3 regions of the Alicyclobacillus sp. TC genome follow, and region 2 is predicted to be linked to each of the others. Evidence: riboswitches for the same ligand, from Rfam matches in the RefSeq annotation. Region 2 holds a riboswitch; each other region holds the start of a gene.
What was found. Region 2 has a riboswitch for cyclic di-AMP ahead of FY534_RS06020 (cell wall hydrolase). Riboswitches for the same ligand answer to the same signal wherever they lie in the genome.
Positions count from the first base shown of each region.

Region 1 (8,278 bases), 540 kb from region 2:
CACCAATGGATAAGCATCGTATATCCCCTTTAATAACGGACAGAGTTAGTGAGTTCACTCTGTTTTGTAAACTATCATTTCCATCTACCAATACCCAGTCTGGTGTCCATTTTAACTCTTGAACAGCCCGTTGCATAGCTAATAAACTAGCTTGACGTATATTCAAATGGTCAATTTCTTGTACACTAGCCGCCCCTACTGAAATATCGAGAGCAATTTCCTGAATTTTCTCCAGTAAAACCTCTCTTTTTTTGGCGGTCAACTTTTTCGAATCTGTGATACTCTGAAGTTCTGCTATTGGAACATCTGGAGAAAAAATAACAGCTGCTGCAACAACAGGCCCCGCTAAACACCCCCTACCTACTTCGTCTACTCCTGCAAGTAAAACTTGTTTTGAACCTACAAGCCAACGTTCCACTTGCCAAGAACGAACCAGCATGTACACCACCTTTGATTTTCAAACTTTATCCTTTCAATAAAAAGCAATTTTGCCATATCAACTTAGCAACCGTTTAACATTGAAAAGACACTGCTTATTCTATCGAGATCATCAATAATAATCTATCCGTTAATGGCTGATTCATTCTACTCAGCACTCTATTCTTGCCCGTGTACCCATTCAAAAGACACTCTGCCCAGTTTACCCGTCTGCAGTTCACGAAGTAGAGACTCTGCCATACGTTCTAAATCCGGACGCGCACCAGACATTAACATGCCTTTCATACGGGTCATTTTTTCAAACAAATCTAAAAACGCTTCCGCTCCTTCAGGTTCATCGAGAGAATATGAATCATAGGAATGCGCTTCAATTTGCCATCGTTCTTCAACCAGATGCGGGTAATTTCGAATTAAGAATTGTAGTGCATGTAACGCCAAATCTACATGATCTAAAATTTCTGGTTTTATAGCCCCACTCATAGCCAAGAGATACCCATCTTCAGGGGAATCTATTTTGGGCCAAAGCACTCCAGGGGTATCCAGCAATTCAATGCTACCTATACGTACCCACTGCTGGGCTTTTGTAATTCCCGGACGATCACCTGTTTTTACAGCAGAACGTTTGGCCAATCTATTGATTAACGATGATTTGCCCACATTGGGTATACCCACCACCATAGTACGCAGAGGACGTGGTCGCATGCCCCGGCGCGCTTCCCGTTCGCGTTTAGCCTTAGCTGCCATTTCTAAAGCAGGAATAATCCGCTGTACTTGACTACCCGTTTGCGCATCGACAGCTATAGCTGAAATACCTTGATGTTCAAATTTCTGTAACCATTGCTTCGTTTGGCTTTCATCTGCCAGATCCTTGCGAGTCATCACAAGCAAGCGTGGCCGTGCTCCAATTAAATCTTTCAGCAAAGGGTTGGAACTGGCCATTGGCAATCTCGCATCGACTAACTCAATAATTGCATCAACCATTTTTATGGAAGCTTGAATTTCCCGACGTGCTTTGGCCATATGTCCAGGAAACCACTGAATCGTTTGCAATATCTTTTCACTTCCATCACATATAATTTTCTGTTGAAATCAGATCCGATAAACTACCACAGATGAAACTATACTGAAATACGAAAACTAAGAAAGGGCCACCCGGCCCTTTCCTAACGCATTTACTTTTACTAACGCAAATCAGCGTACGGCTTAAACTAGCGAATTTCTTTAATGCGTGCAGCCTTGCCAGACAATCCACGCAAATAGTACAACTTCGCTCGACGAACTTTACCGCGACGCATAACTTCAATCTTTTCTACCTTTGGAGAGTGTAATGGAAATGTTCTTTCTACACCAACACCATAAGATATTTTGCGCACAGTATAGGTAGCACTGATGGCTGAACCACGACGCCGAATGACCACGCCTTCAAAAACCTGAATACGCTCACGCTGACCTTCACGAACTTTCACGTGCACACGCAACGTGTCTCCCGGGCGGAAACTAGGAATATCTGTACGTAATTGTTCCCGCGCTACTTCTTGAAGTAAATTCATCTAGGATTTTCCTCCCTTACCTTCGACGTTCATGCTTGTTTGCAAGCAGCGGACCGTCGAGATCACGCGCGATAATATACCATATAAATTCATCAAGGTCAATTTTTTAAAAATTTCACCTAATATAAAATGGTACAATAGAACAGGTAGTCGTACGACTACCTGTTCAAAATGCATGTATTAAGATGGAGACGTGCGAGTAGAAAACTTTACTTTTAGCTTTTTGTCTTCGTCCAGCATTTTAGAAACTGAATTCCGTTCTTGCTGCGAGGAACGCATCTTCCTCAAATGATGCAAAATCTCCATATCTCGCTCCCACTGTGGGAGCTCTGCATGTTTGTTCATGCTTACCAACTCCCCGATGGAAAAGTCCATCGCGGCATTCCTAAAAAGAAGCATTTCTTAAAAGTTACAATTGACGATTACTCGCCACCATTGTAAAACTGCCCGCAACGCTTACGGAGTTAGCTGACGGGTTCGGGAGCAGGCATTCCCTACATCAGTGAAAGACTGATGATTCACCCCTGTGATTGGGTTCTCCGCTTCTCTTAGGAATTCAGCGACGGCATACTTTATTATATGCCTCTTTGCTTGTTTTGCCAACTGATGAGCATATCTGAAATGATATAAACTCTAATCTTTGAATTGTTTTACAAGTGACAAAGGAATGTTTACCTTGGCGTATTTTTTATTCAGGTTAAACAGAATGGTGTCTGTAGAAATTTGTATAGGTCCCACTTCCGATATAGAACCCACCGAACTCGTTTCTACTTCACGAATTTGACCACTGCGTTTTCCGACCATGACCGTCATTAAAACATGCGAACTGGCTGGAAACACTTCTCCCGCATCCCATGTGGCTAATTTTTCCACATCCACACCAGGGACAATCATGGTGAACACCCAGCAATACTCGTCTACTACATATTGTTGAGGCTGCAGATACACAGGCGTTCCCATCTTCTCTACACCTTCTAGCACTTTAGCATACGTTTGAAATACATCGGGGCTTGGCAAAGGATCAGAAGGTGCCCAGTGACCATTGACAAACGAGAATGCGGACTGCCCTTGCTGAAAAAATTGAATATTCGTGTCTCCCTCATGTACACCTAACGAAACTTCATTTGGTTTTTCAACTGAACCATAGACGGTAAATGATGGATTTATAGAATTATCAACTAAATTAACACTAGCCTTAATTTGATATTGATGAAGTTGAAGCCCCTTTTGAATAGCCGTCTGAATGATGGGCCATGCTTCAGCATCCGTTTTCGCTAAAGAAATGGGTGGCACTTGATTTAAGGTGGTCAGAGGTTTTGGCGAACATCCAACCAGTCCAAAACAACCAAGCAATGCAGCTACAATCCATAGCTTATTGGACTTCATCTGCTTTCACCCGCTTTCTTCTGTCATTCAAGCGCAGTCCCCAGCCAATGAGACCAATGATTATAAAAATACCAATAGAGACTGGGAGTACTGGCGTATACGAACGTTGAATGATTAAATATTCACCCGTTCCGTATATGGAAAGAGCTAAATCAACCTTACCTGGTTGCCAATGAACAGGCTCTACATTGACAACGTTGGTTCGATATACACGCCAATTTCGATAAAGTTGATGATCTCGATATAGATAAGAAGAGAAATATCGAGTTGGCACGTCTCTCATCGCACTTGGATCATCCGTGATAATTTCAGGTGCTCGATTTCCAACAGAAGGTAATACAGCTTCAAAACGCAACGAGGAACCAAGGGGAGCCTCATATACTGTACGAAACTGTCCTGCACTATTGACCGACAAAATATAGGCTCTTTGAGCGTTGACAAAAATAGCATCTGGTCCACCCTTGGTAAGCGGACCAATCACAATATCATGCGGTAGTGATTGTGTCAACGAAGCATGGAAGCTAGCTACTACTTTATTTTGAGTTAAACTGACAATTTGCAGTAAATTGGCTCCTTCGAGCAATACCTGATTGGCGCCTGGTCGAGTAAATGAGCCTTCACCAAGAATAATTTGCGTTTTGACTGGAACTTGCACTGTATGACCTTGCCAACTTCCGGTCAAAAGTCCTCCTTGAATCTGCAAGGGTGGATTTGCAGGTGTAACATTTGCGTCAGATAATAATTGATTCCATTGCTCTTGATCTTGCTCCCAGGTTTGTGCAGCCAAAGCCAGAAAATTGCCTGAATAACTGGCTGGTTCTAAACCTAATGCTGCGGCGCTGGCAGGTGAAACTGGAGCCGTCAAATACATAATGGCATGTTGATTGACAATCTTCCAATGTGAAACTGACAAGGGGAATGTAGGCGCCACCAAATTCCAAAGTGAAACTTGAGCTAAATCACTCAACGGTAGCGGTTTAACTACTGCTTTGCCGTGATCCGAAAGTATTTCCATTAACTCATACTCGTGTTGAGCGGTCTGTAAAAGATTATACAGAGAGTCAGGCTTACTTGTAGCTTGACTAGCTAAATCACTAAGTTCTGCATTGCTAGGTAATACACGATTGAAAGTGACAAGTGCAGGTCCTTGCGGAGTTGAAATGGTCGACCAAGGCAATGCAGGAATATCTCCAGGAATCAAACTCATTTTTCCATATTTTACGATCTTAAAATGTGTCAAAAACGGCCATTCACTGTAGGGAAGCCATAGATTCACCAGCAAAATTGCAGCCGCAGAAACCAGTACGGTCTTCCAACCTGCTTTCGTAAACCATATAGCCAAAATACACAATCCCAGAAGCATGATGACAGTAAAAAGCACACGCAACCCTGTAGGATAAAAGGATACGCTTGAAATTCCTTGACCAAGCAAAAGAGCAAACAGCGTGAAAGTAATCCATTTTTTGCGCGATTGGATGCGAATAGTTGTCAGCCAGAGCACAATAATCACGATGACAGCCAGTACGCCAAGCAAAGCAAAATCTTCAACCAATGGTTTAACAACCCAAATATTCATAGCATTGACAAACAGCGCCCAAAGCAGATAGACAATCCAAAGCCATCGACGACTACGCTTCAATGTTTTGTCCATCTTGCACCTCCTTGCCAAACCGCCCATATCCCCAAATCAGTAAGAGAGTTGAAAAAGCAAAATACAGAGCTGTCATGGGATTGTATTCCCATACATTTTCTGTGAAATTATGAATCACAACCGCTAAAATACCTGCAAATCCTCCAATAGCTAAAAACTTATCTCGTCCCCAAGCTGCTTTGGCAACTTTTTTATACAGCTCATAAAGAAGGGAAAGTTGCATACCAGCAAACAGAACAAGCCCCACCAATCCAGATTCGCCCAATGTCTTTGCGTAGTAATTATCGGAGTAGATTCCACCTCGATAAGTTGCAGCAACTTGTCCTCCGTAATGGCCTAAGCCTGCGCCAAAAAGAGGATTTGCCGCCATATGATCAAACGCCGTTAACCAACGGGCAATGCGGCCTGCTTCAGCTGATTTAAGAAAATAGACCGGTGAGAACAAATCAGCAAATCGATGATGTATAGATGGTAGAAAGAATGCCACAACACCTACGACTAAAAGAATCAGTAACAATCTCCGCTCAAAAATGAGCGCGGTAATCAACAATGACAACGCAAAAGCTAACCAAGCTCCTCGTGTATAGCTGAAGAGTAACGAAGCTAGACAAAAGACAGCGCCAAGAATATAAAACATTTTTCTCCAGCGATTGGTTTCACGAATAGCTAAGCTGATTAAAAGTGGTGAAGTCATAGCTGTAAATGCGCCCATTTCATTCGGACTCTGTAATACAGAAAAGACACGCGTACGAACATGTTCGTTGACGTCATTAAACGCTTGGGGGACCGGAGCTTTGGTGACATACTGATAAATTCCATTTGCTCCAATTAGAACAGCGGTAGAAGCAAGAACATGAAGTAACTTTGGCACATCTTCTTCATCGACAACAAAAGGCATTAAAAAAGTATAGAGCATGTAATAAATGTCATCCCGCAACCCTTGAACAGCAAGAATAGGTTGTCCAATATTAGAAAACATCATAGCGAAGCAGAATAGAATGTACCAGCCGGCAAATTTTTGCCAGAGAAATAATTTGGGTTTTTCGCCTGCCAACCAACGTCGCAATGCTACAACAGCTAATATGAGTAGCACTACGACATCCCAAATAACACCAATGGGATGGATATGCGGTAGACGCAATGCATAATCGACAATGGGATACGCCATGTATAATACCATGGCGTATCTAGCAACGCGGTGATGCTTGAGACCTAACCTGGCATGGCGCGGAAGATGTGATTGATCGCGCTCAGACTCCTGCATTAACAAAGAATTCACTCCCGTTTCACTGATTAGGAACAACCCCGCCCCTTATTTCACGAAAGCCATTAAGTTCAGCGAATCTGAAGTTCGAAAGCGGGACGAATCTCTCCTACCAAAGTTCCGCTGTGATTAACGAGAGACGGCCGATGCCAGCGGTTTAACGCATTTTTCTCTTCTGCGGTTAAAAGCTGCAATTGACTCAGCGCTTCAATTACAACTGGTCCCACCGCACGGCTGTTACCATCGTCAATCTTTAAGCAAAGTCCTATTCCTTTTTCTACCCATCCTACACAATAAACGCCTTCTGCTCCGGCTTTTGCAACTACTCTGCCAGGCATTGACATCATTAAATCTGTACAAAGTCGTTCGCTACCAGCTACAAGTTTAGGATTATCCATCATAGCACTTGCCAAACGTTTTAAAGCCCAGGCAATTTTTTCTTGCGGATTTTCCTGTCTAACACTCTCTGCCAGCTTGGCATATAGCAGCGCAAAACGATGAATGGGCATAGCAAACACTGGTACACCGCATCCATCGACTCCCCATTTCACTTTGTCAGACTCTATTTCACAAACTGCTTGCAATACTTGAAAAATATGCTCTTGAACTGGGTTATCGCGCTGGTCATATGTATCCAGTGGAGCATTTAAAAATTTTGCTAGCGCAAGCATCCCGGTGTGCTTTCCAGAACAATTGTTATGCAACGCGGTGACTACTTGACCATTTTTCAACATCGTCTCATAGGTTTTTTGATGATAAGGAGCATGGACACCACAACGCAAATCATCGACGGAAAGACCCAGACGAGCAAGTAAACTTTGTACAAGTTCAGTATGCTCCGGCTCACCACTATGTGAAGCACAGGCTACAGCCAGTTCCGCACTGGACAATTGAAAACTGTCAGCAGCTCCTGTCAATAGAAGCGGCAATGCTTGCAAAGGTTTGGCTGAAGAACGAGCAAACATAACACGATTAGGATCGCCAGTTGAAGCAATCAGATTGCCCTTGAAATCTATCACGACTAAATCGCCGCGATGTACACTTTCTACAATTTCACCACGTGTGACTTCAACGAGAAGTTCGCTCATTTTGTGCCAACCTTTCCATTTTACGCTGCTTGCGATATTCAAAGCGAGCAGGCGCAGTTTGATAATGCCATTTCTCCTCTTCCGTTTCCGGAATCACACCAGGTACAGGAGCAGGTCTTCCATCAGGCCCCAGTGCAACAAACGTCAAATACGAAGCGCCTGTTTGTTTGACTTGCCCAGTCATCAAATTTTCGGACTCTATACGCACAAAAACTTCCATTGAAGTTTTGTGCGTATATGTTACAAACGCCTCCAATCGAATGGCTTCCCCAGCTTTAATAGGTTCCAAAAAATCCAGGCTATCTGAAGAAGCTGTAACCACTGGCATACGGGCGTGACGCATTGTGGCGATGCTTGCTATTTTATCCACATAAGCCATCACTCGCCCGCCGAAAATAGTACCATAATTATTGGTATCTGGAGGTAGCACCAAGTCCGTCATAACGGTTCTTGAAGCAGATACTGGCTTGCTTTTCACTGTTAGGCTCCCTCACTTCAAGAAAGTTCTCTTTTCGACAAAATCCATCATCAAAAAGTCCCTTCCCAATTGTAGTGCCAAGAGCCGTTGGCTTCAACTTTTTACCCTCATGACCGTCTGTTTTTGACGTTCCCAGGAAGCTAACATGGACGAAGGGCTAAAAGCCCACTCACGATGTCCGATCTCTCGGTATATTCCAAAATGCAAATGGGGTGGAAACTTTCCAGCCGTACCAGGTGGTCCGTATCCTGTTGAACCAACATAGCCAATCACTTGACCAGGACGCACTAAACTGCCTTGTTTCACGCCTTTTGCAAAAGAAGATAAATGAGCGTAATAATAGTAGTAGTTATCTCCGTCTCGTATCCCTACACGCCAGCCGCCAAAACGATTCCAACCCATCAATTCTACGTATCCGTAACT
Region 1 covers NZ_CP044434.1:1,776,555-1,784,832, forward strand. The annotation lists gene FY534_RS08815 (ribonuclease HII) at 1-439, opposite strand, end outside; gene ylqF (ribosome biogenesis GTPase YlqF) at 598-1,488, opposite strand; gene rplS (50S ribosomal protein L19) at 1,647-1,988, opposite strand; cyclic di-AMP (ydaO/yuaA leader) riboswitch at 2,427-2,560, opposite strand; gene FY534_RS08830 (hypothetical protein) at 2,622-3,374, opposite strand; gene FY534_RS08835 (hypothetical protein) at 3,361-5,025, opposite strand; gene FY534_RS08840 (O-antigen ligase family protein) at 5,003-6,289, opposite strand; gene FY534_RS08845 (asparaginase) at 6,361-7,377, opposite strand; gene FY534_RS08850 (acyl-CoA thioesterase) at 7,358-7,819, opposite strand; gene FY534_RS08855 (M23 family metallopeptidase) at 7,949-8,278, opposite strand, start outside.
Region 1: linked by a shared signal. The riboswitch ahead of rplS (50S ribosomal protein L19) and the one ahead of FY534_RS06020 (cell wall hydrolase) in region 2 are both predicted to bind cyclic di-AMP.

Region 2 (8,278 bases):
TTTGTCGAAAAAGTTTCACAGCGAACGCAGGGGGGTTTTCTGGTGGCAATTAGTGTATTGATTGCGGACGATAATAGGGAATTTGCAGATTTGCTAGCTGAGTTCTTATCTACTCAAAGCGATATGAATGTAACTGGTGTCGCCTATAACGGCACAGATGTTTTAGAATTGGTCCGAGAACAGGCGCCTGATGTCATTGTTTTAGATATTATCATGCCTGTGCTTGACGGTATTTCCACAATTGAACGGCTTTCTGAACAAAACCATCAAAAAATGCCCAAGATTATTATGCTGACTGCATTTGGACAAGAACATGTGACCAGACGAGCAGCAGAATTAGGTGTCTCGTACTTTATCCTTAAGCCATTTGATATGGCGACGCTTGCAGAACGGATACGTCAAATCGTTTACTCCTCGAATGCACCTGTGGCAGCTACAGTTTCATTTGCTCCCATGTCGGCTACTCCGTCAATTAGCGGATCGACTGTTGCGAAAAAATCTGTAGATGCCCAAATCACGCAGATCATTCACGAAATTGGTGTTCCTGCTCATATCAAAGGTTATCATTATCTTCGTGAAGCAATTGGTATTGTCTATGATGATGTTGATATCCTCGGTTCTATTACAAAAATTTTGTATCCAAGAATTGCCGAGCGCTATAAAACGACACCTTCTCGAGTAGAACGAGCTATCCGTCATTCTATTGAAGTTGCATGGGGGCGCGGGAATATGGATGCCATTCGCACGGTTTTTGGCTATACCGTAAGCGCTTCGAAAACAAAGCCGACAAATTCGGAGTTTATTGCCATGATAGCTGATAAATTAAGGATGGAGCATAGAGTAGGGTAAAAGTTTGTCTTCATTCATAATGACTCGAAGATTACAAATTTAAAGCCAATCGCTTTTTGGTAAGATGGAAGTGTGAAAATCTTTACCAAAAGGCGATTTTTGTATTTGTATAGTTGGAGTGGTTGTAATGTTATTCGAAAAAGACTTGCTGTCTGTAAGATTATTAACAATGCAAGATTACCCTCTGCTAGTCAAATGGCTTTCTCAACCACAAGTTCTCGAATTTTACGAAGGTAGAGATCAATCCTATAATATGGCTAAAATTTCCAGGTTATATGGGTCAAAAAACTTCCGTGGAATAACAGCTTGCATAGTTGAATATAGAGGAGAAAATATTGGCTATGTCCAGTTTTACGCTTTACCCGATCAACAAAAAAATGAATATGGCTTACGTAAGGAAGAGTTGATTTATGGTATAGATCTATTCATCGGTGAGATTTCTTTTTGGAATCGGGGCATAGGTACTTTATTAGTGACATCATTGGTGCAATATCTAGAATGGGATTGCAAAGTTCATCGAATTGTGGCTGATCCGTTTGAATGGAATGTAAGAGCTATCCGCTGTTATGAAAAAGCGGGTTTTCGTAAATGGAAGTATTTACAACATCATGAAATTCATGAAGGAACCTGGCAAAACAGTTGGTTATTGATGTATTCTTCTGCAAAGTGATCTGCAAAGAATAGAGAAAAAGCATCTCAGGAGGCAGACTAATGGAGGATATTCGCTATCCAATCGGAAAATTTGTATTCGTTGAAAATGTAACAGAATTGGGTAGGGGGAAGTGGATTCAAGATATTGTTGAAGCACCTTCCAAACTGAATCATGCTGTTGAAGGATTATCAGGAGAACAGTTGGACATACCCTATCGTGATGGAGGCTGGACGATTCGACAAATTGTCCATCATTTGGCTGAAAACGATATGTTAGTGTATGCAAGATTTAAGAGCGCTTTAACCGAAGATAATCCACAAATCATGGCGGTCAAAGAAAACTTATGGGCAGAACTTCCTGATATTCATGTGCCCATTGCTTCATCGTTGCAGTTGTTTACATTGATTCATGAACGTTGGTCCATTTTACTCAAAAATATGTCTGATAAAGATTTTACACGTACTTTTGTCCATCCTGTAAGTGGGGTGTGGGACCTAAATAAAGCGCTCGGTGTTTATTCTTGGCATAACAGACACCATATAGCACAAATTATTAATTTGCGGGAAAGAATGGGTTGGTAAATTGTTTCTCTCGTTGCTGGGGTGGAATGAATTTTAGATCAATAGCACATTTGACATGATGGATGACACAATTTATCTATAAATATGCCAAGTTCCGCTCGTCCATGTGGACGAATATCGTGATGTCCAAATCCTTCCTTCGCGTAGAGTGTAGATGACCACAAACCAGTTTTGTGGAAATTCACTCTATAGGAGGAGAGTAGACATGGTGACTCGTGCGCATGTCACACCATATGTGGGGCAGCGTGTAGTTGTTCGCACTCATAATGGAGCCATCCATCACGGTATCCTGCATTCCGTCACTAACGATGGAATCTACCTGCGCCCTTTGCGTGGTCAATGGCAGCCAGCCAATTGTCAAGAGCAAGCACAATACGAAGTCTTAACCCGCAAGAACGGATCGCAGGAAGACGTTGAAGAAGCATGGTGGCCATTCTTTTTCTTGCCCTGGCTTGCTATAGCTGCATTTTGGCCATGGGCTTGGTGGTGGTAAGTTCTGTTTTTTGTATGAAGCATCAACTTTTCCTCATGGTAGCCGGCTCCCTGCGAGCCGGCGTTACTCATATATCATCTGCTAAATTTACGGTGAGGGATTTGAACTTAGGATGCTGAACCAGGCTTCAGCACGTACAGTGTGAGTGTCCTTCTACCAAAATCCAACGCCTCTTGTTCGGTAGCCATACAGATGTCTATTCGATCTCCCTGAATAGCGCCTCCCGTATCGGCAGCAATTAAGTCTCCAAATCCAGGGATATAGACCACCGAACCGAGGGGGATGACAGACGGATCGACCGCGATAACGCCTGGTTCAGCAGGTCTTCCTGTTGCAGTAATTCCGCCTGCAACGTATGCCGTAGCAACCACCGTTAAAGTTTCGGCACTTTGCAAATTATTGCTGCTTCTCGCACTGAGCGTACTTTCAGGATTAGATTGATTGTAAGTTTGGGATTGAATAGGTGGTAAAACTGGAGCAATCCCTTCTAAGAGAACACGGGGAGTTGGGGGGCGGATGGTTTGAACGTGTTCGGCCTGTTGCAACATACGACCATCTAAAAAAACGCGCACCTGTTTAATCTCAGCAATGCCTTCTTCGCCAGAGTGCAAGACGTGGTATTGACCTACTGGCAAACGAGTTGTTTTTTCTATAAAGGTTTCAAATGGTAATCTTCGCTTGCTGATGGTGGTTACCACATGTTTTTGCATAAACCGATGGTCTGTATGAAGACTTGTCATGAACGATTTTTTAGAGTTTTCTTTTTTTTGTAATCTAATTTTTAGCCATTGTGATTTATTTTGCGCCTGTAAACTAGAATTTTCATTATTGATATAAATTGAATTCGCTTTCGGAAACAGGGTAGTAGTTTCCTGATGAGAAGAAGGAACCAATGTAGTAGCTCCATCGGCAATCAGCGAGGCAATCAGAGCTGAAATGGTTACCGGCATCATACCTGGCTTAAGCAATTGCTCACCCCTATCGAAAAATAATGAATTGGATTGGCTGGTTTGTCATTCAGACTATGCACCAGCCTCTCTTTTCATGACAGAGTTTTTACCGTATCTTTAGGTTTGCAGTTCTCGTTTGGGAAAAGAGGCACAATACATATGAATAAACCTATAGCTTTGATTTCTTTAATCCTAGTTACATTGGTTTGGGGAGTAACATTTACTTTAACGAAATCAGCACTTTCGGATGTACCTGCCCTGCCATTTTTGGCGATCCGCTTTCTATTAGCTAGTTTTTGTATGCTGCCCTTCGTGTTTTGGAAACGTGACCTGCGAAAACAAATGAATTGGCAATCGACGTGGATAGGTGCAGGAATTGGTCTGGTATTAATGCTTGGTTATGCCTTGCAAACTTTTGGACTAGAGACCACTTCACCCGCAACAAGTGGCTTTTTGACAGGACTTTCAGTGGTCATGGTACCGTTTATCAGTTCGGTTATTCAGAAAAAAAAGAGAATGGGTGTCCGTGTCTGGGTGGGAACATGGTTCGCAGCAGGCGGTTTATATCTACTTTGTGGACCAGGATTAATTCATATGCAACCTGGCATCCTGGAAGGTTTATTTTGTGCGTTGTTTATGGCGTTACAAATCGTCATGGTAGAAAAGGCAGCCCCTTTCATCTCACCTCTCTATCTGGCTTTTGTTGAAATTGCAACCATGTCAATTTGTTTTTCAATATACTCCTTTTTGGTCTACCCTCATTCAGTATGGAATCTGGCAAATTGGTTGCAGCCCAAAGTGGTTATTTCTCTGCTTGTCAACGGCATTATGGGTACCTCTATTGCTTATTGGATTCAAAATGTTGCTCAACGTTATTTGAGCGCTTCTCAATCTGCAGTTATTTTTACGTTAGAACCGGTATTCGCTGCTCTTGTGGCTTGGCTTTTAGATCAGCAGAAGTTAGGTTTCTTCACATGGTTCGGAGCTTTTTTCATTTTGCTAGGCATGTGGTTGAGCGATACTTCCATTCGATGGAAACTAACATGGAAAAATCATGATGAAATCAGTCAATGAGGTAGAAAAATGATAATGTTTATATAAAAAATGGTAATCAAGTAAATTATTTTAGAATGAATTCAATAATTTTTTATGTTAGCTTGTTAGTAATCTTCTGCTTCAAGCCGAATCGCTAATAGCAGCGTACGGGGGATTTTCAGTATGAAGGTGCGGGAATGATGCAATTGCCCGATCGCCTTCTAGGGGTGAATCCAAATTTGGACAGGCGTACTCGATCGCCTGAACCCGACAGCTAACCTCGGAGGCAATTCTCGAGAGGGAGTCGTTTACACATTATGTTGAAAAAACAATTTTTAAAGAAGCGAACTTTGCAAATCGCTGCTCCGGTCGTAGCAGTATCTTTTTTTGCGGCCACACATATGACGGTTGCCCATGCAGATACGATGTCAACGTACACCGTACAAGCAGGCGATACATTATGGAAAATTTCTCAAGCCTACCATATCTCTCTAGCTTCATTGGAAGCAGCTAATCCTCAGGTCACTCCGCGCGATATGTTGATTGGCACAGTACTGAATTTGCCAGTCTCAAGCCGTACATCTTCTTCTATTGTGGCCAACACCAACCAAATAAATTCAAGTTCATCTCCAACCGCAAATGCTGATTATTCAGAGGCTACTTACAATAGTAATCTATATTGGTTAGCCCATTTAATTTCTGCTGAAGCTCAGGGTACCCCGCTCAATGCTCAAATTGCAGTGGGGGATGTTGTCTGGAATCGTATGCAAAATCCAGATTACCCAAACACTGCTTATGGGGTAATATTCCAGAAAACGAACGGTTATGCGCAGTTTACTTGTACCACGAACGGTTTTATCTATCAGACTCCTGTGGCTAGCGCTTGGACTGCTGCCGAAGATGTGTTGGACAACCATGAAAATCTAGTACCTAATGCGTATGTTTTTTATAATCCATCCAAAACCGCTTCTAACAGTTGGGTCTGGGATCAACCAACCATTGAACAAATTGGGCCGTTTATTTTTGCACAGTGATGGTTTTGTAGAAAGCCATTACTGGTTAGATTTTTAAAAAGTTTATATTTTATTTACTAAACTTATATAACAGAAAATTTTAAATAATAAAACAAAAAAGAGGTGCATTTTGTGAAAAACAACAGATTTGCCAAATGGTTTTGGCAAGGCGCTGGCGTCTTGGCAGCTGCATCAACAGTTCTCGCCTTTGTTCAGCCAAACGAAGTTTGGGCTGCAAATCTGTCGTCCAATTCCAGCGAATATGTAGAGACGAATCACGGTTGGGTAGACATGTTTCGCTCACCATCTATCTATTCTCCTGTGGTAGGTAAATTAGAATTATCGGAGCAAGCACCGTTGGTAAAAAAATATAACAACTACTGGTATGAGGTTGATTGGCAAGGTCAAGATGTTTTTTTGACCACGAGTAGCAGGTTTGTCCATCTGGTAACAACCGATAGTACTCAAACAGTTGCTCCTTCTTCAACAAACACTGCATCATCGGATCTTTCAGCAAATACGACTGTAAACACAAATGGATTGAGTTCTGCAACCTCTCCTTCGTCATCTTTGCCAGAGTGGAAAATAGAGGCTAACAAAGTGATTGCTGTAGCCCGTACCCAACTGGGTGTCCCTTATTGGTGGGGGCATCAGGTTCCTGGTGTAGGTTTTGACTGCTCAAATTTTACGGCTTGGGTTTATCGGACTGCTCTTGGCATCCGCTTTTCATCGTCGTCCGTATATCAACGTTATCATGTAGGAACACCTGTTCCACTGTCGCAAATTCGTGAAGGAGATTTGCTTTTCTTCCGAACAGCCAATAACCCGACAGGTGGAGGACATGTGGGGATTTATGAAGGTAACGGAATGCTCATTGAAGAAGGTGGGGGATACGGAAAAGTAGTCCAAGTTTCACTGTATTCGACTTGGTTTGGGCATGCTTTAGTTTTTGCTCGCCAGGTCATTCCTAACTCCTAACCAGATGTTTGTCAATCGGGCGAATGTCCATGGCATAAATCTGGACTGCTACGTACTGTAAGAGCAGAAACCGCTCAAGGGAGGTGCTCTTAGATGTACGGAGTATTTGGAGGATATACTCGCTGGGCTGTAGTATTTCTCATCATCTTTGTGCTCTTTATCCTGCTCGTGCCCTATTCGGTAACTACCTGCACCACAACACCGGTTGCGTAATTTAACAATTTTTACAAATTCAGAACAAAAAAGCTGTCCCTGCAGGGGCAGTTTTTTGTTTCAAAACAGGAAGGACAATGAGAGGATTTGCTGAACAGTTTGGAATTCCTTAATCTATTGATGAGACGTTTCTCAACACTTCCGTCTGAAAAGGAGATCCGTTCATGATTTTTCTTGTTGATCTTCCCCAACCGTTTGATTGGGACGCTACCATAGAGCGGTTTGCCGTTCGAGAAGATATTACAGTCCATGTTCAGGACCATACGCTCATTCGTACTTTTTGGACGGGAAATAAACCCATTGTTTACCGTGCTTCCGCAGTCAAAAGCCGCTGTATGGATAGTGTGTTGAAGATAGAGACCAATCGCAACCTTTCTTATCAAGAACAAACAGAATTGAAGGCACATTTGGCACTCACACTTAGTTTTACAGACGACGTAGAAGCGATGTATGAGACATTGCAACATACACCTGCAGCCATACTTTTTGAACGCTTTCGCGGGTTGCGTCCAGTACACGATCCAACGCTTTTCGAATCGCTCATCCGTACCATCATCGGGCAACAGTTAAACACTAAATTTGCTGCCACTCTTGTGAATAGGCTGGTTCGATTAGCGGGTGATCACGTTGAAAATCCATTTGTAGAAGAAATTTTCACTTTTCCAGCCGCAGAATCCTTATTGCGATTTTCTGTGGATGATTTACGGCAAATACAATTGAACAATCGCAAGGCCGAGACAATACTCAGCATTGCTCGAAGTGTGGTTGAAGAACAACTGCCGCTTGAAAAATGGCGTGGTATTTCTCGCGAGGAGTGGTTTGAGCGTTTACTGCCGGTGAAGGGAGTGGGTTTCTGGACAGTGGAGTGTCTGCTGCTTTTTGGGGTGGGAATGCTTGATGAATGGCCAAGCGCAGATGTGGGATTGCAGAAGGGTCTTGCCAATCTTCTTATTTTGCCGGATCGTCCCAATCTTGATGAAACCAAGCGACTCGGTGAGATGTTTGCTCCTTTTCGCAGTTATGTCACTTATTATGTATGGCACAGTTTACGTCATCCATTACCAGGCCATACGTCAAATAGATAAATGGGTGTTTAAGTTAGGAATATTTTAGAAATCCATTCAAGGAGGAGACCACCTATAATCGAAACAATAAAAGAGACAACTGCTCGTAATATCGTATAGGGAACTCCAAGAAAAGGAAATTCAGCAGGTATGCGTGGTAAAGAAACAAGCTGCCAAGATGTAAGAAAACTGAAAACCGCCCCTGGAGCTGCTTTGGCGTTTAAAAGTCCAGCGGCTAAAGGATAAACTGCCCAGCGCGATCCGGTTCCCATCAATCCAAAAAGTGCTCCTATGATGATTCCAGACAATCCACTTTGTGGTCCAAGAAATCGGGCAATGACTTTTGTATCTATAACCTGAGAAATGAGACCTGCGATAAACATGGATACAAGCATCCATGGCATCGCTTGAATCAACATGGATAAACTGGATTCTACACCATCATGAGCC
Region 2 covers NZ_CP044434.1:1,237,931-1,246,208, forward strand. The annotation lists gene spo0A (sporulation transcription factor Spo0A) at 40-849, shown strand; gene FY534_RS05995 (GNAT family N-acetyltransferase) at 977-1,519, shown strand; gene FY534_RS06000 (YfiT family bacillithiol transferase) at 1,561-2,082, shown strand; gene FY534_RS06005 (LSm family protein) at 2,288-2,575, shown strand; gene FY534_RS06010 (G5 and 3D domain-containing protein) at 2,683-3,543, opposite strand; gene FY534_RS06015 (DMT family transporter) at 3,685-4,599, shown strand; cyclic di-AMP (ydaO/yuaA leader) riboswitch at 4,695-4,865, shown strand; gene FY534_RS06020 (cell wall hydrolase) at 4,878-5,594, shown strand; gene FY534_RS06025 (C40 family peptidase) at 5,706-6,551, shown strand; gene FY534_RS06030 (DNA-3-methyladenine glycosylase family protein) at 6,929-7,849, shown strand; gene FY534_RS06035 (permease) at 7,858-8,278, opposite strand, start outside.

Region 3 (8,278 bases), 150 kb from region 2:
GACGTCGTAACGCACTGTGTTCAAGAAAACGACTGCAGGTTTCCTCTACGAGGTTGAAAACTGAAATTGCTTGTTGCAAATTTTTTCTAACATCTTCAGATGAATTACCCTCTATGGAAACCCAAAAATCAACTTTTGTACCTAAAGCAAGCACTTGATGATGATAGAGTTGAAGTTCTTTGCTCAGGATAAATTCCTCCATTTAAGCCTTTGCAGCTTGCAAAGCCTGATAGACAGCCATAGCAAAATCTTGAGTACTTGCTGTGGCTCCAGAGACAATATCAATTTGCCACGTCTGCTTAGCTTCAACTTCGTTTGGTAAAACCGGATCAATAACGGATTGTGGATAATGAGTGGTACATTGAGTGATCTGCACTTGAGTGATTTTTCCATTCTGTATCGTTACAGAAACACCGACGCTACCATAAGCGTTCGTGCCCACTCCTTGGTAAATACCGTCCTTATAAAGAGAACTGCTATCGCTCTTATGTTGAGACTTGTCTGAATTTGATGTTTGATGATTTGCAGGAGTTGTTGTTGATGATAATGCTTTGTGGAATGACCTAGTCTCGTGATGTTCTTTTCCCATTTGATGGAATACCTTGTTGGACTCACTTGCATTTTTTTGATCTAAGATCTGTGGATTTAATGCCTGAACTGTCGGTTCCGTATAGAAAAAACCTGCAGCATAGATAGCTCCTACAGCGGCTGTAGATAATGTTAACCATTTGGATTGAGTAGTTTTGAGCAATCGATAAACACCACTTTCACCCGATTCCTATTCTCCGTCATAGATTAATAAAAGTGGCCTTCTAGGTGTTGAAGTATTTGTCCGATGGTTATGAAGAACTTGTGGAGTCATGAATAAAAAAAAGGGCTTGTCCCTCTCGTCATCTAAAGATGACGAGAGGGACAAGCCCTATAGAAAGTTTCACTTTTAAAACATACGTTTGACAGTAGTGATGTGATTGTACCAATACGTTCCAGGATGTAAAGGTGCAATACCTACTTTACCCAAACCGCCGCCTTCTTCAATCATCTGACCATTTCCAATATAAATCGCAACATGACCACCATGGTTAAAAATAACCAAATCCCCAGGTTGCATATCCGAAATAGGTACCTGCCAACCTACATCGTGATATTGTACTTGCGAAGCTCCACTCATAACATAGCCGAGCGCATGATGATAAACATAGGCTGTAAAATTAGAGCAGTCAAAACCATACTGACCTCTATCTTCGTTATGCCCCCATCGATAGGGAGTGCCTAACTTACTTTCTGCTACTGTCAATATAGCTTGAAACTTCTCTTCTGGTGTCGCGTGGATTCCAGCTAACGGTTGAACAGATGGCTGATAAGTGACTCCTGGAGGTAGTTGACCGTTATACGCCAATTGAGATTTGACGTAGCTATTGCTGGAAAACGAATAAATGGGTGTACGATGATAAGTTTTTGCCATTGCAATTTGACTGGTAGCAGGCAAAAATACTGCAATGGATGTTAAAGCCAATAAGGCTGCTTTTATTTTCATAAAGTCCTCCCCTTGCCTCCGAGGTTAGTTGACGGGTTAGGACGGAGGTCGCCCATGCGCGTTGGCGCATTCACCCCAAATTGTATCCCCCGTACCCTAAATGGGATTCGGCTGTTTTTTGGTTCGGACTTTATGCTAACAAACACTTTGTCATAATTTCATTGCAAAATAGTTAGAAAGAAGTCTATAGTTTTCCAAACGATTTTCTAATTCATGAGCTTTACTCAAAACTGAATCAAATTTCACCGATACGGAATGAGGTACTTCTCGAGTTACAATTCCCTCAGCTTTGACGACCACTTGATGGGCTGGCAGATGTGCCCAAAATGAAAAGAAAGCAACAGCAATTACCATTAAAGCCGCAATAGATTGGGGTACTTTTATAAAAAAGGAACGAGCTTTTAAACCAAATATTTTACCCATTCGAGATTGATTTTGTAAGTGCCGTTGAGGAAATACATACACTTTAGCATGAGTAAGTAGCGTGTCTGTTTCTGTAATTTGCTGATTCTTGTTTTCTTGAATCATGAGATTACGGTAAGATACATATTCTTCAACTTCTTGCCGACATTTTTCACAATTCTGTAAATGGCGCTCAAAACGTTTATTTTCAAGTTCGGTAAGTAATCCAGCCACATATCTCAAGCTTAAATCACACAATTGCATGGATTGCCTCCCGTCTCCCCCAGTTTTAACCAATCTTTCTCATCATGTAGACCCATTATACGAAAAAACCCCTAAACTTGACCAGTATTTTCTCAATCTCTCTTTTCATTTTTGTAGGAATACTGACTGGATCAAAATTCGCACATCAATGGATTGCTTTATGTCTTGTTTCACCAATAATTTGCATACTGCAGCAAAATTATATACGGTTGAATGAAAAAGCAGGAGGCTTATTGGAGTATGGAAGTTAAATCTATTTATGAAGCGATTGGCGGTCAAAATACAATAGCCAATCTGGTTGACATATTTTATACAAAAGTCCAAAAAAATGAACTCCTACGTCCTCTATTTCCAGAAGACATAAAACCTGTGCGTGATAAGCAATTGATGTTTTTGACTCAATTTTTTGGAGGGCCTTCGCTTTATACAAATATGTATGGTCATCCAATGTTAAGAGCCAAACATCTTGCACATCCTATTACTCAAGCTCATGCGAGCGAATGGATACGTTGTATGGAAGAGTCACTCAATCAAATTGGGATAGACCATTCTGTTCAGGAATTTATGTTAGAACGACTTCGATTAACGGCTCAACATATGATTAATCGTTGAAGATTGGAATGCTTAAAAAATGAAAAAATCAGATTTCAAACTGACTTTTTCGGGAGTGGTAATAATGAATAACCTTCCTTAATTCTTTGAACTCCTTCTTCACAAACTCCATAGGAGCGCCAACTGCATGTACTACAAAGTACGGCTATATCCGAAGGATGCATATGCTGACGAATTCTACTTTCAACTGACTGCCAAGCCAGTTTTTGACCAGAGTGTAATCCTAATTTAACTAGAATCTGTTGATCGCGATCTGCAACATTTTTATCTTCACAATGATAACATTGATTATCAGGAAAATAATGACACAATTCATCTGGTCCCGTGACAATAAGTACTTCTGTTTGTGGCTCTATTCTCAATTGGTTATAAACATTCTTCATATGCTCCACGAATTCTTTTGAATAACCCATTCCTCGAAAGCCAAGCATACATAAAAGATGATGTCCGCGCAATTGAATCAAATCTGTCACCCTTCGATTTTTTAATCTGTGTATAGAAAACTAAACTTCTCACATAATAACTTTGCAGTCCAAAATCATTTTTGAAAGGGGAACTGAAAATGGCAAACAACAACGAAAAACTCGTACCAAGCCGTGCCCTGGATCAGATGAAATGGGAGATTGCAAATGAGTTTGGTGTTAATCTCGGAGCAGAAACGACTTCACGTCAAAACGGCTCCGTAGGTGGGGAAATCACCAAGCGTTTGGTCGCATATGCAGAAAGTCAATTATCCGGCCAAATGAAGTAAGCAAGGAAAACCTTTGGTTTAGAAAATAATTCTTAGCGAGCCTATCCATACACACGGATAGGCTTTCGCGTATAATAAGGATATTCCTGCCCACTGTCATTTGAAGAAGATTGATTTTATTTGTGAACAATATTTTTCTGCATCCAGCGAGCAACTTGGACGTCATTCCAATCATTTTTCGCCTGTAATTGTTCAATTACACGTTGTTGAACAGCTAAAGGTTTATTCTGACTCAATTTTTTACAACCTTCAACTAAATCAATCTCAACTTTAAAACCTACAATAGCTTTCATCATTTGTTGATAATAATGCTGCTTAGAATCCATAGGAAGTTTTGAATGTGGTTCATATGCATATATCAGTTTTTCAAGAATTTCTTCTAACTCAATTTCGTCTTTAACCAACCGACAGGTTCCTTGAATATGTACAGCCACATAGTTCCAAGTTGGTACCGATTGAGGAAGATCATACCATTCCGGTGAAATGAATGCATGCGGGCCAGAAAAGATACATAAACAAGGGCTACCATCCATTGCTCTCCATTGAGAGTTGGCTTTGGCCATATGCGCAAGCAGCATTTGTTTATCTTTGTCATAGTACATGGGTAGATGTGTGCAAAGAGGATGATTGTCCTCTGAAGTTATAAGTAAGGCAAAGGAATGACGAGTTATAAACTCTGAAATTTCATCTTCATCTTGCCATTGAAACGATTTTGGGATATACACTCCCACTCACTCCCTCGCTCGTCACCGATTTGGACGATCCGCTCACAAAAAATTGTAACATGTTGACGCAAGCTCCTTTGAGACCATAGGTTACTTCACAACAGAAATTTTGTATATGTTGTGTTACCTTTTTATGAATCATCTTTTCAGTAATGAACTATGAATTGAAAGGATTATGCCTGGTATGAAACATAAAAACTTGTACTTAAAACGTATTTATATACCAACTGATCCTTCTGACGGTACACGTATATTAATCGATCGATTATGGCCGCGAGGAATTCGAAAAGAGGAGGCTTACGTTGACATTTGGCTAAAGGAAATTGCACCAACAGATAGATTACGGAAATGGTTTCATGAAAATCCTGCACAACGGTTTTCTGAATTTCGTATTCTCTATAATCAAGAATTAACAACTAGTCTAAGTCACCAAGAAGCCCTAAATAAAATTAAAAAATGGGTGACAGAAAGCCCCGTAACACTCGTTTACGGAGCCAAGAATGAGTTAATCAATCATGCAGTAGTACTCTATGATTTTTTACTTGACTATTTATAATCTTGATTTCTGTAACCGGTTTCGATCTTAATAGACAAAAGTTAACTTTCAGATATTTGTTAAAGATAAACCATTCAAAATTCAGTCAGCAACTAGTTTGTCTGGTTTTTCCCGAGAGAAGAACCATTGAATATGAAATCTGTCACTGAATATGGTTGAACAGAAATAGTTTTACCCAATTGATGAAAATGTTGATAGGTAATACCACTACTTTTTTCTCCATACGTATATTCTATACCCGTTCCATTGGGCCGAAAACCTTTTAAATCCAACGAGACCTGGTAAACTTTATTTGGATTCTTGTTGATAATCATGACAGCCAATTTACCGTCTCTTAATTGCGTTGCATGTACAGCAATATCGGATACAGAAGCAGTAGAGCCAACAATAGTGGCCCCCGGCTTTACAAGGTCTCCAGCTAACTCAAAACCATAATAAGTTGGAAATGGCGTATTTACGGGTGGCTCAGTAACAGTATTTCCAGAACTGGTTGTAACTGAGCTACCATTAGACAAGAGCCCATAGTCGCCGTACGTAGTATTTCCATAGAGCGAAGAAGAGGTATTTCCTGCAAACGCCCCGTTATGCAAATCCCACCAATCTACATTAGCTGCTCCAGACTGTAGCCAACTTAACATATCATCATCCAGAAAGAGTGCGTTAACTAAACTTGTTGTCTGTTTGCCTGGATTATATGAGACAGAATTTGTTTCAGTTACGAATACTTTTAATCGCTTTGCTGCCGCTGGACTCAGGTCATTCGAAATCTCTTGACGCAATTCGGACATCATGAGAGGAATCTGGCTTGTAGAAGACAGCAGTCCACTATCTGATTCATTTCCAGGATTCTGAGCATACCAATGAACAATCACAAAGTTTACTGCGTCCGGATCCTGCTTTAAAGTATTTAAAACTGTCTTGTTCCAATCTGCTGGTGTTTTTACTCCCCATGGCCAATTAAATGGACAGGTTAAAACAACTCCAATTTGAATTTTAGGATCTACTGCTTTCATAGCTTTAGAAAATTGAATAACATTCTGGGCATAAGTTTGAGGACTTTTTGAATGGTGTAAATCAATTTCCCATTGGGCTCCGTAAAATCCATTTCCATAAACTTCATTACCTATTTCCCAATATTCAACATGGTCGTGATGTAGGATATTGGCATACTTTACCCAAGCTGCTGCTTCCTGTGGTTCACCACCACCAGTACCAGAAAAATTGGAACCATAGTTAACAGTAATAATAGGAGAAGCGCCTGTTTTTTTGGCAACATTCATGAAAGCGTTAAAATTAACGTTTGGATCAGCTCCTCCAGCATTTGCATCAATGGTTGTGCCAGTTTCCCAATTATAGTTATCTGCCGTAGAACCACCCGGAAAGCGTAAAGCTTCGACACCTATCGTTTTAAGCATTTTGGGGATGGATTTATCCAGTAAATTTTGATCCCAAGCAGCTGTATTCACACCAATAGCTGAGGGTGATATTGTCGCTAAAGGATCTTTTGTATTTACGGTAACCAGAACAGAATTACTCGAGTTGGCAGCTGTATTAGGCGAGCTGTTACTTGAATGATCACTATTCTTATCAGCCATGACTGAAGGTGCGATAGCTACACATAAAGTCATAGCTGCACCTACACTTAAAAACATTTGTCTTAACTTAGGCACAACAACATCCTCCAATCTTATAATGTGGAACTTATGTCTGATGACATTTTCGAAAGCGCTTTCGAAAATATTGTATAACAGCCACAGAAAAAAATCAACTAAATTATTAGAATATTTTTCATATATAGAATAGCTTGGAATCGGTAAAAGATACGAATGAATATGTCTTGCGTATTCATTTAATTGATTTTCTTCAGCAAAGAACAAAAACTCCTATAGAATTCTGCTTCCAATGCTGCTGCATGAATTGCATCCATATTTATATTTGTAAGATATGACTTCACAGTTAGATAAGCGAATACATAGCCAGAGCGTGGAGGCATTCCCGAAAATGGGAGGAATGAGGGATGGCGGGTAAAAAGTATTTGCATCTTTAAATCATCCAACTGATCCTCACTCTGCATCATATCATGCAATTTTTCATCATTCGCCTGAGTCCAAAGGAAAGTTTCTGGCGGCACAAAACAATATTCATAGACCGGACGATCAGGCTGAATGCTCTCTGAAAAACATATGGATAGCCCCTCTATCATACAGCGATCCCAAACGTTAGTGTTAAAAATATCACGTTGAAGCATTGTTTGTCGTTTCCAATGATGGGCTTCATGAGCAAGCAGCAACTCAATCTCTCTTAAATCTCCACCTGTAGACTCTAAACAAAGAACAGTAATAGAGCGATTTTTGTATATAGTGGAATAAATAGTGGTACAATCTAGCCCGACTATCACATAAATATCCTGTTCATTTAGGGGATATTCAAGTAACTGACACAAACGTTCCGTAATTTCCACAATGCTTTTCTCAAAAGACATCATATCTGTCATTGAATGATATAAGGATAGATATTTTTCCCAATCAATTTGTTGAACCTGTTGTTTTATTTGAGATAAAGACATAAAATTTTTTGGCTGAAAATGAATTTTATTGAGTATATCCCAGTTCTTTTGAAGATAATCTTGAAAAAAGATAGCCTCTTTGTTTAGAGTCCGAGAATTATGAGATAAACGAGAAATACTATCCATAAAATCACGGTAAATCCAATTCCAATTCACCCATACCCCTTCTCTCCAACCTCAATAATTCGTTGCCAAAAGATTTTTTAAGCTCATTTTAAGTATTACACAAAATGGTTTTGACGTTCTCTAAGAAAATTGTGACACGCTTTTTCATCGTCTAAAATTTAGTTTAAATTGTTTACATGATCATCGCTATTGCTAAAATGGTAAAATTTCATCTTAGGGTTAACTTGTTGAACAAGCCATGAATCACTGGTTTTTTCGAAAATAGTAATTCAGCTTGGCTGAGCGGAGTGAGTATATGAAACCTTTTTTGAAGTGGGCTGGAAATAAACATCGCATCATGGATAAAATTCGAGAACTTCTACCGCCTGGTCGACGCTTAATTGAACCTTTTGCGGGTTCAGCTGCCGTATTTCTTAATACAGATTATAAAGAAAATATACTTAATGATATGAATTCCGACCTTATCCACTTGTTTATGACACTTAAAGAATATGGATTGTCTTTTATCGACGAATGCAAACAGTTATTTATCGACGAAAATAATACACCCCAAGCTTATTATCAATTAAGGGAAGAATTTAATCAAACAACTGACCTCATCCGTAAAGCAGCATTGTTTCTTTATTTAAATCGACACGGTTATAACGGTTTGTGCAGATATAACTCATTCGGTCATTATAATGTCCCGTTTGGAAGATATAAAAAACCATATTTTCCATACAAAGAAATGGTCATATTTTAT
Region 3 covers NZ_CP044434.1:1,086,351-1,094,628, reverse strand. The annotation lists gene FY534_RS05265 (FAD:protein FMN transferase) at 1-202, opposite strand, end outside; gene FY534_RS05260 (FMN-binding protein) at 203-751, opposite strand; gene FY534_RS05255 (C40 family peptidase) at 938-1,534, opposite strand; cyclic di-AMP (ydaO/yuaA leader) riboswitch at 1,536-1,657, opposite strand; gene FY534_RS05250 (anti-sigma factor family protein) at 1,685-2,200, opposite strand; gene FY534_RS05245 (globin domain-containing protein) at 2,441-2,812, shown strand; gene FY534_RS05240 (DUF1284 domain-containing protein) at 2,848-3,276, opposite strand; gene FY534_RS05235 (alpha/beta-type small acid-soluble spore protein) at 3,375-3,563, shown strand; gene FY534_RS05230 (FMN-binding negative transcriptional regulator) at 3,680-4,288, opposite strand; gene FY534_RS05225 (DUF488 domain-containing protein) at 4,473-4,844, shown strand; gene FY534_RS05220 (hypothetical protein) at 4,937-6,721, opposite strand; gene FY534_RS05215 (DUF2268 domain-containing putative Zn-dependent protease) at 6,694-7,566, opposite strand; gene FY534_RS05210 (Dam family site-specific DNA-(adenine-N6)-methyltransferase) at 7,832-8,278, shown strand, end outside.
Region 3: linked by a shared signal. The riboswitch ahead of FY534_RS05255 (C40 family peptidase) and the one ahead of FY534_RS06020 (cell wall hydrolase) in region 2 are both predicted to bind cyclic di-AMP.